Regions from separate parts of the Streptomyces spectabilis genome, predicted to be linked through region 3. Evidence: riboswitches for the same ligand, from Rfam matches in the RefSeq annotation. Region 3 holds a riboswitch; each other region holds the start of a gene.
The links. A riboswitch is a leader RNA that binds a small molecule or an ion and turns the genes downstream of it on or off. The one in region 3 is predicted to bind cyclic di-AMP.
Positions count from the first base shown of each region.

Region 1: it holds a riboswitch for cyclic di-AMP, as region 3 does, so the genes downstream of both, CP982_RS30910 (M23 family metallopeptidase) here and CP982_RS25630 (C40 family peptidase) in region 3, are expected to answer to the same signal.
Region 2: it holds a riboswitch for cyclic di-AMP, as region 3 does, so the genes downstream of both, CP982_RS20600 (M23 family metallopeptidase) here and CP982_RS25630 (C40 family peptidase) in region 3, are expected to answer to the same signal.
Region 4: it holds a riboswitch for cyclic di-AMP, as region 3 does, so the genes downstream of both, CP982_RS18265 (LysM peptidoglycan-binding domain-containing protein) here and CP982_RS25630 (C40 family peptidase) in region 3, are expected to answer to the same signal.

Region 1 is NZ_CP023690.1:7,026,521-7,029,969, forward strand. Features, by position in the region: gene CP982_RS30900 (M16 family metallopeptidase) at 1-143, shown strand, start outside; gene CP982_RS30905 (M16 family metallopeptidase) at 167-1,549, shown strand; cyclic di-AMP (ydaO/yuaA leader) riboswitch at 1,790-1,951, shown strand; gene CP982_RS30910 (M23 family metallopeptidase) at 1,964-2,809, shown strand; gene CP982_RS30915 (GntR family transcriptional regulator) at 3,094-3,449, shown strand, end outside.
Region 2 is NZ_CP023690.1:4,750,049-4,753,497, reverse strand. Features, by position in the region: gene CP982_RS20615 (alginate lyase family protein) at 1-156, shown strand, start outside; tRNA gene CP982_RS20610 (tRNA-Met) at 227-300, shown strand; gene CP982_RS20605 (PP2C family protein-serine/threonine phosphatase) at 586-1,695, shown strand; cyclic di-AMP (ydaO/yuaA leader) riboswitch at 1,927-2,096, shown strand; gene CP982_RS20600 (M23 family metallopeptidase) at 2,108-3,280, shown strand; gene CP982_RS20595 (aldo/keto reductase) at 3,405-3,449, shown strand, end outside.
Region 3 is NZ_CP023690.1:5,808,263-5,811,711, forward strand. Features, by position in the region: gene CP982_RS25620 (C40 family peptidase) at 1-35, opposite strand, end outside; gene CP982_RS25625 (hypothetical protein) at 377-730, shown strand; gene CP982_RS25630 (C40 family peptidase) at 848-2,089, opposite strand; cyclic di-AMP (ydaO/yuaA leader) riboswitch at 2,098-2,253, opposite strand; gene pcrA (DNA helicase PcrA) at 2,531-3,449, shown strand, end outside.
Region 4 is NZ_CP023690.1:4,232,692-4,236,140, reverse strand. Features, by position in the region: gene CP982_RS18275 (cytochrome P450 family protein) at 1-212, shown strand, start outside; gene CP982_RS18270 (transglycosylase family protein) at 345-1,478, shown strand; cyclic di-AMP (ydaO/yuaA leader) riboswitch at 1,670-1,856, shown strand; gene CP982_RS18265 (LysM peptidoglycan-binding domain-containing protein) at 1,861-2,601, shown strand; gene eno (phosphopyruvate hydratase) at 2,873-3,449, shown strand, end outside.

The sequences.
Region 1 (3,449 bases), 1.2 Mb from region 3:
CCGAGGTCCAGGAGGTCGCCAAGGCCCGCCTGCGCCCCGACAACCGCGCGGTCCTGGTGTACGAGCCGGTGACCGCGGCGGAGGACGCCGACGCCATCCAGGAAGCCGCCGAGACCCAGCAGGAAGAGGAGGCGGCGAAGTGAGCGAGGCTGAGACGTCTGTGACGATGGAATTCCACCCGCAGCCCCAGGCGGGCACGGCCAAGCCCTGGGCCTTCCCGGCCCCCGAGCGCGGCACCCTGGGCAACGGCCTGACGGTGCTGCGCTGCCACCGCCCCGGCCAGCAGCTCGTCGCCGTCGAGGTCCACCTCGACGCGCCCCTGGACGCCGAGCCGCAGGGCCTGGACGGCGTGGCCACGATCATGGCGCGGGCGTTCTCCGAAGGCACCGACAAGCACTCCGCCGAGGAGTTCGCCGCCGAGCTGGACCGCTGCGGCGCCACCCTTGACGCGCACGCCGACCACCCCGGCGTCCGCCTCTCCCTCGAAGTGCCCGTCTCGCGCCTGCCGAAGGCCCTGGGCCTGCTGGCCGACGCGCTGCGCGCGCCCGCCTTCGAGGACGGCGAGATCGAGCGCCTCGTCCGCAACCGCCTGGACGAGATCCCGCACGAGACCGCCAACCCCGCGCGCCGCGCAGCCAAGGAGCTGGCCAAGCAGCTCTTCCCGGCCACCTCGCGCATGTCGCGCCCGCGCCAGGGCACCGAGGAGACGGTCACCGCCATCGACTCCGGGGCCGTACGCGCCTTCTACGAGAAGCACGTGCGCCCCGCCACGGCCACCGCCGTCGTGGTCGGCGACCTGACCGGCACGGACGTGGACGCCGTCCTCGCCGACACCGTCGGTGCCTGGACGGGCGGTTCGGCCGAGCCGCACACGATGCCCCAGGTGACCGCCGACGACACCGGCCGCGTCGTCATCGTGGACCGCCCCGGCGCCGTCCAGACGCAGCTCCTCATCGGCCGCGTGGGCGCGGACCGGCACGACATCGTCTGGCCGGCGCAGGTCCTCGGCACGTACTGCCTGGGCGGCACCCTCACCTCGCGCCTGGACCGCGTCCTGCGTGAGGAGAAGGGGTACACGTACGGCGTGCGCGCCTTCAGCCAGGTGCTGCGCTCCGCGGCGCCGAGGTCCCCGGAAGGCGCCCCGGGCGTCGCCATGCTGGCCATCAGCGGCTCCGTGGACACGCCGAACACGGGCCCGGCTCTCGACGACCTGTGGAAGGTCCTTCGCACCCTCGCCGCCGAGGGCCTCACGGACGCCGAGCGCGACGTCGCCGTGCAGAACCTGGTGGGCGTGGCCCCGCTGAAGTACGAGACGGCCGCCGCCGTCGCCGCCACGCTCGCCGACCAGGTGGAGCAGGAGCTGCCGGACGACTTCCAGGCGAGCCTGTACCGGCAGTTGGCCGGGACGGGCACGGTGGAGGCCACCGCGGCTGTCGTGAGCGCGTTCCCGAGCGACCGGCTGGTGACGGTGCTCGTCGGTGACGCCGCGCAGATCGAGGAGCCCGTGCGGGCCCTCGGCATCGGCGAAGTGACGGTTGTCACCGGCTGATTGCCCCGCGCTCGCCCCGGCGGGCAAATCGGTAGGAACACCGCGTAACTCAAGGGACCCCGGAGGCTCAGGAAGCCTCCGGGGTCCCTGCATGCTGCCATATGTCCGAATTGACATGGAGGTTGGGTGTCTGCCGTGTGGCGTGCGCTACAAAAGGCAGGATCCGTTTGTCGATTGAAAGATGAGGCGTTTAGCGTCAGTGCGGCTGTCCGTCAGGCAGTAAGCCGCGTCCGCGGCACCGGACAGTCATCGCCGAGTCCCCGTACGGCGTGAGCCAGGGGAGCCGGGGACCCACACGTCCCTGGGGTGAATCGGTCCCCTTGCCGCGAGGCGAGGAGTCCGTAGGAGACCTTCCTGCTCCGAACCCGTCAGCTAACCCGGTAGGCGAGAAGGAAGGAAAGGACCAGCCGCTTCATGGCGCTCATCCGCCCGACCGGCAAGCACCGCCGCCCGAGCCGCATCTCGCGCACCACCGCAAGCGCCGCGGGCGTCGCCGCCCTCACCACCACCGGTGTCATCTCGGGCCTGGCCGCTCCGGCGCTCGCCGCCGACGCCTCCGCGGACCACGCGAGCACCGGCCTCACGCAGGCCATCGCCATCAACGACACGCTGGCCGACGAGATCGACGCCCAGGCCGCCGCCCAGAAGCAGGCCGCCAACGACGCCGCCGCCCAGAAGAAGGCGGAAGAGGCGGCGCGGCAGAAGGCCGCCGAGCAGAAGCGCAAGGCCGAGGCCGCCGCCAAGGAGAAGGCCGAGGCGAAGGCCAAGAAGGAGGCCGAGGCCAAGGCGGCGAAGGAGGCCAAGGAGCGGGCCCGTGAGCGCGCCGCCCGCGACGCCGAGCGCAAGCGCCTGAACGCCTACGTCGCCCCGGTCGCCGGTTCGTACGTCTCCACCTCCTACAAGGCCGGCGGCGGTATGTGGTCCTCCGGCAGCCACACCGGCATCGACTTCCACGCCGCGTCCGGCACCTCGGTGCAGGCGGTCGGCGCGGGCACCGTCGTCGAGGCGGGCTGGGGCGGCGCCTACGGCAACAACATCGTGATCAAGATGAACGACGGCACGTACACCCAGTACGGCCACCTGTCGTCCATCAGCGTCACCGTCGGCCAGGCCGTCACGCCCGGCCAGCAGATCGGCCTCTCCGGGTCCACCGGCAACTCCTCCGGGCCGCACCTGCACTTCGAGGCCCGTACCGGCGCCGAGTACGGCTCGGACATCGACCCGCTCGCGTACCTGCGCTCCCACGGCGTGAGCGTCTGACGCTTCCGCGCTGAGAGCGTCCGGCGCTCCCATGACGTGGGCGACGGGCACGCGCCCGCGCACTTCCCGAAAGCCCCGGCTCACCGAGCCGGGGCTTTCGGCGTCGGCACCGCCTGCTGACCGCACAACCTTTGGCCAAAAGATATCCATGGATTCCGGCGCCCCATCGGAAAATGCGGCCATCTGCAATAGAGTCCGTGGAGTCAGCGTCCATAGAGTCGCCGCACCAGCGTCTTCAGCGCGCCGCGCGACGCGTTTCGCGGGCAGTAAAGCGGAGGTCCGTCATGCGCATTCCCGCGCACTCGGTCTGCACGGCCATCCGGGACGACATCGTCTCCGGTGTCTACGAACGCGGCACGCGGCTCACCGAAGAACTCCTGGCCCGCCGCTACGGCGTCTCCCGCGTCCCCGTGCGCGAGGCCCTGCGCACCCTGGAGGCCGAGGGCTTCGTCGTCACCCGCAGGCACGCGGGCGCCTGCGTCGCCGAGCCGACCGAGCAGGACGCCGCCGACCTCCTGGAGGTCCGTACGCTCCTGGAGCCGCTGGCGGCCGCCCGCGCCGCGCAGCGCCGCACCGAAGCCCATCTGAAGGTCCTGCGCGGCCTCGTGCGGCTCGGCCAGGAGCGGGTCCGGCGCGGCGG
Region 2 (3,449 bases), 1.1 Mb from region 3:
CTCGGGCCCGACACGGAGGTCGGCCTGAACCATCTGCGCGGGCGCCTCGGCATGGAGCTGCCGCACACCCGGAAGCTCACCCTGGAGCGGCGCCCGGAGGGCACCGACGACCTCTTCGTGGCGTGGGAGACGCTGACGCACGCGGAGAACACATGAGGCGCGCGGAGGCGTCTCGGGAACCAGTTCGCGTTCGGTGCCCCTGATGGCGTACTGTTGGGTTCACCGACGCGGGGTGGAGCAGCTCGGTAGCTCGCTGGGCTCATAACCCAGAGGTCGCAGGTTCAAATCCTGTCCCCGCTACTGAAACCGAAGGCCCGGAATCCGAATGGATTCCGGGCCTTCGGCATTCCCCAGGGGTCCGGGGGCGCGCGCCGCCCGCGCCACCGCCCCGCGCCAGGGCGCGCGCTGCCCGCCGGGTCACCCACTCGGAGCACGCCGGGTCGCCCCGGGGCCCCAACGCGGGAAGCCTTGGGCCGATGCGGCGGGTCTGCGGCGGGAGTGGAACGGTGGTTGCTTCGGGCGGTGGGGGCCTCGGCGCCGGGGGCGGCGGGGGCCTCCGTGCCGGTGCCGGGCCGAAGGAGCGCCATGTCCGCTGAGGGTCCCGGCCTCCCCCGTGAGCGGGCCCTCGCCCGGGTGCTGCCCCCGCTCCTGCTCGTGGTCGGGGTCGTCTTCGACGCGCTCACGCCGCCCCAGTTCACCGCGTCCCCGCTGTTCGCCGCCGCGCCCCTGATCGCGGCCCCGTTCTACTCGCTCGCCACCACCGTGGCGACGGCCGCCGTGTCCTGCGTGGCCGTGCTCGCCCTGCGCATCGACAACCACTCGGGCGTGGACGTCCAGGTCGTCACCTCCTTCGTCACCATGCTCACCGTCGGCGCCCTCGCCGTCGTCATCAACCGCGTCGTCCGCCGCGGCGACGTCCGCCTCGCCTCCGCGCGCTCCATCGCCGAGGCCGCGCAGCGGGCCGTGCTTCCGCAGCCGGACCCGCGCATCGGCGGTCTCGACGTCGCCGCCCGGTACGAGGCCGCGCAGGCGGGCGCCTTCATCGGCGGCGACCTGTACGCGGTGCAGGACACCCCGCACGGCGTCCGGCTCGTCGTCGGCGACGTACGCGGCAAGGGCATGGGCGCGGTGGCCGCCGTCGCCGTCGTCATCGGCGCCTTCCGCGAGGCGGCCGAGCAGGAGGCCACCCTGGAGGCCGTGGCGCAGCGCCTGGAGCGGGCGCTCGCGCGCGAGGGCACGCGGCGTGACGGGCTCGACGCCTTCGAAGGGTTCACCACGGCGGTCCTCGCGGAGATCCCGCGCGGCGACGGGACCGTACGGCTCGTCAACCGCGGCCACCCCGAGCCGCTCCTGCTGCGCGCCGACGGGCGCCTGTGCGTGCTCTCGCCCGCCGAACCCGCCCTGCCGCTGGGCATGGGCGACCTCGGCGCATGGCCCGACCGCGCGGACGAGACCGACTTCCCGCCGGGCTCCACGCTGCTGCTCTACACCGACGGGCTCAGCGAGGCCCGGGACGCGCGGGGCGTCTTCTACGACCCCGCGATCCGGCTCGGCGGCCGCGTCTTCTCGGGCGCGGACGCCCCCGACGCGCTCCTGTCCACCCTCGTCGCCGAGGTCCTCGACCACACCGGCGGCGGCGCCAACGACGACATGGCGCTTCTCGCCGTACGCCGCCCCGTCACGCCCAGTGACTGAATGGAGCCCCAGTGCAGCGCGACTGACGACCCGTCACCCGCAGGCGAAGATCGATCCGGCTGCGCAGCGTCATGGCGCGCGCTCAACTCGCCCCGTTCCCCACGCTGATGTCCCGTTGTGTTCGTGGCGTAAGCGTTAACGATCAACCCGAACAGCTTGGAATACCGACCCGCTGTCTATTAACGTTCGATAACGCAGCGCGGTCGTCCCAGCCGTCACACCCGGCGGCTCCGCGCGCACGCGCCTAATCCCGCAAGGGAGCCGGGGAACCACCACATTGGGGTGAATCGGACGCCTTTCACGTACGCGGACCCGTATCCGCCGTACCCGAGAAGCGGCCGTAGGAGACCTTCCTGCTCCGAACCCGTCAGCTAACCCGGTAGGCGAGAAGGAAGGAAAGGAGTGCGCCCCCGTGGCGTCCAACCGGCCTGCCCCAGAAGCGCTCTGCATACCGAACGACGGTCTCATCGAGGGTGCCGACGGCGGTGACGGCCCCGGCGGATCCACCGCGTACGCCGCGCACTCCGAGTACTTCGATCCCTCCGCGACCTCCGCGGCCTCCGCGCCCGCCGGGTACGCCGGTTACGCCGCCCAGGAGCCCCCGGCTTCCTGGGAGGAGTGGAACCCCACCGCGGACACCGTCCGCCCCGTGCGCGGCAAGCACCGCATCCACAAGAAGGGCGGCGGCGGCCTCGCCCGCAGCTCCACCGTCCTCGGCGTCGGCGTCATCGCCGCGGTCGGCGCGGGTGGCATCGCCACCGCGCAGGGCGGCAAGCCGCCCGTCTCCATCTCCCTGCCGGACATGGCGTCCGTCGCGGACTCGCTGCCCGGCGTCGGCTCCCTGATCGACGGCGACGACACCGCGGAACCGGCCACCGCCGCGGCCGCGGCGCCGCTCAGCTCCGCCGGTGTCACCGGCGTCGACGCCGAGCGGGGCACCACGGACGCGGGCGAGGCCCTGCGGGCCCGCATCCTCCAGCAGGCCGAGAACCAGCGCCACCAGGCGGACGACGCGCAGCGCAGGCAGGCCGAGGACGCGGCCGTCACGAAGGCCGCCGCGACCGCCAGGAGCCAGCAGGGCAAGGCGGCAGCCGAGGCCAAGGCGAAGGCCGCCGAGGAGAAGCGCGAGAAGGAGGAGGCGGCCCGCAAGAAGCGCGAGGCCGAGCGCCTCGCGAAGCTCGCCAAGAGCTACACGCTGCCCGCCTCCTCGTACGTCCTCACCTCCCACTTCGGCGACTCCGGCTCCATGTGGTCCTCCGGCCAGCACACCGGCCTCGACTTCGCGGGATCGAGCGGCTCCCCGCTCAAGGCCGTCCACTCCGGCACCATCACGGAGGCGGGCTGGGCGGGCGCCTACGGCTACCGCACGGTCCTGAAGCTCGATGACGGCACCGAGATCTGGTACTGCCACCAGTCCTCGCTCTCCGTCAGCGTGGGCCAGAAGGTCAGCACGGGCGACGTCATCGGCCGCATGGGCGGCACGGGCAACGTCACCGGCGTACACCTCCACCTGGAGGTCAGGACCAGCGGCGGCGGGGCCATCGACCCGCTGTCCTGGCTGCGGGGCAAGGGCCTGACTCCCTGATCCCGCTGAACTCCGGCGGCCCTGGCGACGACCCCCCGACGCCAGGGCCGCCGGTCATGTCTTTCAGCCGAAAACAGCCGTCTCCTGCCGGAATTCCCAACTCCGTAAGGATGTTGGCCTCCGTATGACCATTCTTCGCCCTCTGGGCTCGTCCGACCTCGAAGTCTTC
Region 3 (3,449 bases):
AACGAGCGCTGTTTCGGCTTGCGGTGCTGTGCCACGGAGGCTCCACGTCCTTCCACAGTGGCCAGGTCCGGTACGGGTCCGGCGGCGCCTCGCACAGGGGGAACGGGGCGCCGCCGGACTTCTCGGCGGTGATGTCCGGCTGCCGTCCCTGGTCCGGACGACGGTGGGGAGCCGGTCACCGGTCATGGACGCTAAACCTCGCCGTCACCGGGCCGTGACCTGTTGTACGGAAGTGGCGCCCGCGGCCCGCTCGTGACCGGACACGACCGCCCCGGCGGCCGGTCGGCACCCGCTTCGCCCGTTCCTGTGACCGTTGTGGCGTTCGTGGTCCACCTGCCTGATGGGGGGTGATACGGGCCCGGTTAGGCTCCGCCCCATGGACGTACTCATCCATCTCTTCGTCGGCCTGCACATCATCGGCATCGCCTCGCTCCTGGGAGGCTTCCTGACCCAGATGAAGGCGATGGGTGACGGCACCGCCCGCTTCAGCCCCGCCATGCTGCACGGCGCGCTCACCATGCTGATCACGGGCGTGGCCCTGGTCGGCCTGAACCAGGCCGACGACAACGAGGTCAACAACCTCAAGATCGGCATCAAGATGGCCGTCCTCGTCGTGATCCTCGGGCTCGTGTACCTGAAGCGCGACGAGGAGAGGGTGGACAAGGCGATGTTCGGCGCGGTCGGCGCGCTGACGACGGCGAACATCTTCATCGCCGTCCTGTGGACGTAGCCGCCCACCGCCCGCCGTACGCGTGGGGGCCCGCACCCGGTCCGGGTGTGGGCCCCCACGCGTATGCGCCCCCTCCGTAGAGGGCGATTTTCAGTCGTGCCTCTACGGAGGCCTCGGTCACGCGGGGCGGACCACGCTGTGGATCGGCATGTAGTAGATCGACTCGACGCGCACGTTCGCGCCCGGCTTGGGGGCGTGGATCATTTTGCCGTTGCCTATGTAGATCCCCACGTGGCTGATGTCGTCGTAGAAGAAGACCAGGTCACCGCGTTTGGCACTGGACGTGGACACCTTGGTGCCGACCTTCACCTGGTCCCAGGTGGTGCGGGGCAGCGAGATCCCTGCGGTCTTCCACGCGGCCTGCGTGAGCCCGGAGCAGTCGTACGAACCGGGCCCGGTGGCGCCCCACACGTAGGGCTTGCCGATCTGCTTCTCGGCGAAGGCGATCACCTTCTCGGCCTTCGCGGCGTACCCGCTGTCCGTGTTCCCCGAACCGGAACCCGATCCGGAGCCGGTGTCGGAGCCGGAACCCGTCCCCGAGCCACCGCCGGAGCCCTGGTCCTCGTCCCGGCCCCGGTCCCTGTCCCGGTTCCGCTCGCGCTCCCGACGCTCCGCCTCCTCGGCCTTCCGTTCGCGCTCCTCCTCGGCCTGCTTGCGCGCCAGCTCGGCGGCCTTGCGCCGGGCGGCCTCCTCCTTCCGCTTCTCGATCGCGGCGAGCCGCGCCTTCTCCTCGGTGGTCAGCTTCGAAAGGAGCGTGCGGGCCTCGCCGAGCTTGGTCTGGACGGTCCGCTTGCTCGACTTCAGCTCGTCGCGGGAGTCACTGAGCGTCTTCAGGTTCTTCGCGGCCTTCGCGCGCTGCTTGGTGGCCGCCACCTGCTGCGCCTGGTACTCGTCGACCGCCTTCTTCTGGCGGCTGGTGAGCCGTCCCGCGAGGTGGTTCTGGTCGAAGAACCCCTTCGGGTCGTCGGCGAGCATCAGGGCGGCGGTCTCGGAGACGGCGCCGGTGCGGTACTGGGCGGCCGCGAACGAGCCGAGCTGCCGCCGGGCCTCGTTCAGGTCGTCCGTGCGCTCGGCGACGTCGTCAAGGAGCTTGTCGACGTGCTTGCGCTGCTTGTCGGTGCGTTCCTTGGCCGAGTTGTACTTCTGGGTGGCCACACCCGCCTGGTGGTAGAGGTCGTCGACCTTCTTCTGGACCTCTTCGAGACTCGGCTCCGCGGGCCTGGCCGGGGCCGAGGAGGGGGCCGCGTTCGCGCTCTGTGACAGGAGCGCCACCGAGGTGAGCGCGGCCGTCGTGATGCCGAGGGCCGGGGCGGTGCGTGCCAGGGGAGAGCGGGTGCGCGGCTTGCGGTGCGACGCCAAGGGAGGCGACTCCTTCCGTGGACCGCCTACCGGGTTAGCTGTCGGGTTCGGGCGGTTCGGAAGGGCTGCCCTACCGGCCCGTGCGCGGTGCGGCGGGACGGATTCACCCCAAGATCATGGTGGGTCCCCGGCTCCGAACGCGTCGGACTCGGCGGAGGCCGCGCGGCCCGGCGGGGTTCGCCGGTTTGGGGGGACGTGCGGCCCGCGGAGCACGCTAGCCAACTCCTGTGGCGCGAGGGAAGATTGATGTTCGATATGCCCGATACATTTTCGTGACTTTACGCACCTCCGCACTCTCCCCGGTGCCGCCCCGACCCGGCTCACCTGCGGCGTGGCCCGGCGTGACCGCCCCGTGGCGCCCCGTGGGCGGGCCCGGCCGACCGCGGCGGTGGCCGGAACCCGGGGCGGGCTGTCAGTGGGGCCGCCTAGACTCGGGAGGCGATGAGCAGCCTCTTTGACGACAGCTTCCTGGCGGACCTCAAGCCCTCGCAGGGCGCTGAGGAAGAGCCGCCGCCGCCCGAGGACAGCGCTCCGGAGCCGATTCCGGACGATCTGTTCGACGGGAAGTTCGACGCGCCCGCACCCCGGGACGGGTACTACCGGGACGGTGCCCCGCGCCCGGCCCTCGATCCGGCGACCCTCCTCGACGGGCTGAACGAAAACCAGCGCGCGGCCGTCGTGCACGCGGGTTCCCCCCTGCTTATCGTCGCGGGCGCGGGCTCCGGCAAGACCCGCGTGCTCACCCACCGCATCGCGTACCTGCTCGCCGAGCGCGGGGTGCACCCCGGCCAGATCCTCGCGATCACGTTCACGAACAAGGCCGCGGGCGAGATGAAGGAGCGCGTCGAGCAGCTCGTCGGCCCGCGCGCGGGCGCGATGTGGGTGTCGACGTTCCACAGCGCGTGCGTGCGCATCCTGCGCCGCGAGTACAAGAAGCTGGGCTTCACGTCCTCGTTCTCGATCTACGACGCCGCGGACTCCAAGCGTCTGATGGCCCTGGTCTGCCGGGACCTGGACCTGGACCCGAAGAAGTTCCCGCCCAAGTCCTTCAGCGCCAAGATCTCGAACCTGAAGAACGAGCTGATCGACGAGGAGGACTTCGCCGCCCAGGCCGCCGACGGCTTCGAGAAAACCCTCGCCCAGGCGTACGCGATGTACCAGTCGCGGCTCCGCGAGGCCAACGCCCTCGACTTCGACGACCTGATCATGACGACGGTGCACCTCCTGCGCGCCTTCCCGGACGTCGCCGAGCACTACCGCCGCCGCTTCCGGCACGTCATGGTCGACGAGTACCAGGACACGAACCACGCGCAGTACGCCCTCGTGCGCGAGCTGGTCGGCCCCTCCCCGCAGGAGGGCG
Region 4 (3,449 bases), 1.6 Mb from region 3:
TCCACTACTGCCTCGGTGCCCCGCTGGCCCGGCTTGAGGGCCAGACCGCCCTCGCCACCCTGCTCCGCCGCCTGCCGGACCTGCAACTGGCCGTGGCTCCCGAGGAGTTGAGGTGGCGCGGCGGGCTCATCATGCGTGGGCTCAGGACGTTGCCGGTGCGTTTCACACCCGCCCCGCGGGTCACCCGTGCTGACGGGCCGTCAACGATGTGACTTTCGCGTGATCTCGGCTGAACCGACTTGTGACTGGCGTTCGACTGCGGCTACGTTCACGACGGCCCGGCACCCGCGCGCTCGCGCGTAACGGATGCCGTGCCTGACCTGTCGTCCACGAAAGGCACCTGCATGCTCTCCGGCCAAGGCCGTCACCGCCGCCCCCGTCAGGTCCCGGCGATCCTCGTCACGGCGGGCGTCACCGGATCAGCCATCGCCATCCCGCTGCTCGGCGCGTCCGGCGCGAGCGCCGCGGACGCCGGGACGTGGGACAAGGTCGCGGAGTGCGAGAGCGGCGGGGCGTGGAGCGCCAAGGGCAGCGGCTACTACGGCGGCCTCCAGCTCACCCAGGACACCTGGGAGCAGTACGGCGGCCTCTCCTACGCGCCGACCGCCGACCAGGCGAGCCGCTCCCAGCAGATCCACGTCGCCGAGAAGGTGCTCGCCGACCGGGGCCCCGACGCCTGGCCGAACTGCGCCCCGGCCGCGGGCCTGGCGAAGGGCGGCGAGGCCGCCGCCGTCGATCCGGGCCTGCCGTCGGCCCCGCCGAGCTCGTCGGACTCCGACGACTCCGCCGAGTCCTCGGAGCCCTCCGACTCCTCGCGGTCCGGCAAGGAGAAGGACGCGGAGAAGGACGCGAAGGAGGAGCGCGAGGCCGCCGGGTCCGACCGCTCCGAGAAGGCCGAGAGGCCGGGCAGTTCCACCGAATCGCGAGACAAGACTCACGATTCGGGCAACGGTGACGATGGCGACGACGGTGCCACCCAGGGCGGGAAGAGCGCCGAGGACGGCTCGCGCGAGGGCGGCGGCAAGCACCGCAAGCCCGCCGGTGACGCGGACAAGTCCGGTGCGGACGACAGCGCTTCGTCCCAGGAGTCCGAGGAGTCCGAGGCGTCCCAGGAGTCCGAGGGCGCCGAGCCCGGCGCGGACGACGCGGCCGACGACCGCCCCGCGGGCCGTCACCGCGGCGGCAGCGCCGCCGATGACGCCCCGTCCGGCGACACCGGCCCCGGGCGTCACGCCTCGCGCGGCGAGGCGCGTGACGTGCCCGCCGCCGAGCGCCCCTCGGGCACGTACACGGTCCGCTCCGGTGACAACCTCTCGGCGATCGCCGACAGCCACGACCTTGACGGCGGCTGGTCGGGCCTCTACGCCGGGAACAAGAAGACCGTCGGCTCCGATCCGGACCTCATCCTCCCCGGTCAGCGGCTCGAACTGAGCGCGGAGGACAAGGGCGCCACCGCCGGGAAGTCGAGCGAAAAGTAGGGCAGTTGCCCGGCGGTTCGCGGTGAATGTCCGGTTTAAAGACGGTGAGAGGCAAGTGAGAGATGGGTCTCAGAAGCCCTGATCGTCTTTGAAATTCGGATGATTGCCTGGCTACGGTCGGGACCGCTCGCCACAGCGGGCCCCGCCGGTCGGTACGCCGAATCCTGCCAACGGCCGGACGGGAACAGTCGTCGCTTCGAGCGCCGAAGGCAGGAGCGGGGGACCCAAGGTAAGTGCCGGGCCCGGACGTTGAGCGGTCGTAAGACGCGCGAGACGTACGGACACGGCTTGGGGTGAAGTCGCGCGCTAGGACGCGCGGCCGGGCACTCACCCGCCCGAACCCGACAGCTCACCTCGCAGGCGTCGGTGAGGGGATCACTTCATGCTGCGTTCCGGCAAGGGCAAGCACCGCCGTCCGACCAAGCTCGACAAGGCCACCCGCGCCGCCACCGTCGTCGGTGTCACCGGTGCCGCCGTCGCCGCCCCGCTGATGGCGACCGGCACGGCCAACGCCGCCACCGCCTCCGAGTGGGACCGCGTCGCCGCGTGCGAGTCCGGTGGCAACTGGTCCATCAACACCGGCAACGGCTACTACGGCGGCGTGCAGTTCTCCGCCTCCACCTGGGCCGCTTACGGCGGCACCAAGTACGCGGCCACCGCCGACAAGGCCTCCAAGGCCCAGCAGATCGAGATCGCCGAGAAGGTCCTCGCGGGCCAGGGCAAGGGTGCCTGGCCGAAGTGCGGCGTGGGCCTGTCCGGCTCCCCGTACACCGGCGGCGGCTCCTCCGGCGGCGGCCAGCAGCAGCCGCAGCAGCAGGCCAAGCCGCAGCCGCAGCAGCAGGCCCAGCCGCAGCAGCAGGCCGCGCCCAAGCCGCAGGCCCAGCCGCAGCACCAGCCGCAGCAGGCCGCCCCGCAGGTCGAGAAGAAGACCGTCCAGACCCCGACCGGCAAGGTCGTGAAGAAGGGCGACGGCGAGTACAAGGTCGTGACCGGCGACACCCTGTCCAAGATCGCCCAGGAGCACGACGTCAAGGGCGGCTGGCAGAAGCTGTACCAGCTGAACGACGACATCGTCAGCGACGCCGACTTCATCTACCCGGGTCAGCAGCTGCACCTCAGCTGACCCGCCCCGGCCCCGGCAGCGCCCGGAGCCACCCCGTCCCCATGGGCTACCGCCCCGGTGCGCTCCCCCCTGCGCACCGGGGCGGTACCTTTTGGTCCGGTAGTTTGTTTCGTGAGGGAACTATCCGGCCCCGGACCCGGCCCTGTGCCTGTCCATGGGCTGGGCGGTCGGCTGGCCGATGCCCCGGAGCCGGTTAGGCTCGTGTCGCAGGGGCCAGCGCGGCCCCTAGTACCCCCGCGTACCCCGCATCACATCCCAGAAGGAGATGCTCGTGCCGTCCATCGACGTCGTCGTAGCCCGGGAAATCCTGGACTCCCGAGGCAATCCCACGGTCGAGGTCGAGGTCGGCCTCGACGACGGCTCCACCGGCCGTGCCGCCGTCCCGTCCGGCGCCTCCACCGGCGCCTTCGAGGCCATCGAACTCCGTGACGGAGACGCCAACCGCTACGGCGGCAAGGGCGTGGAGAAGGCCGTTCTCGCCGTCATCGAGCAGATCGGCCCGGAGCTCGTCGGCTACGACGCCACCGAGCAGCGTCTGATCGACCAGGCCATGTTCGACCTGGACGCCACGGACAACAAGGGCTCCCTCGGCGCCAACGCCATCCTCGGCGTCTCCCTCGCCGTGGCCCACGCCGCCTCCGAGGCCAGCGACCTGCCGCTCTTCCGCTACCTCGGCGGTCCGAACGCGCACCTGCTGCCGGTGCCGATGATGAACATCCTGAACGGCGGGTCCCACGCGGACTCCAACGTCGACATCCAGGAGTTCATGATCGCCCCGATCGGCGCGGAGTCCTTCTCCGAGGCCCTGCGCTGGGGCGCCGAGGTCTACCACACGCTGAAGAAGGTCC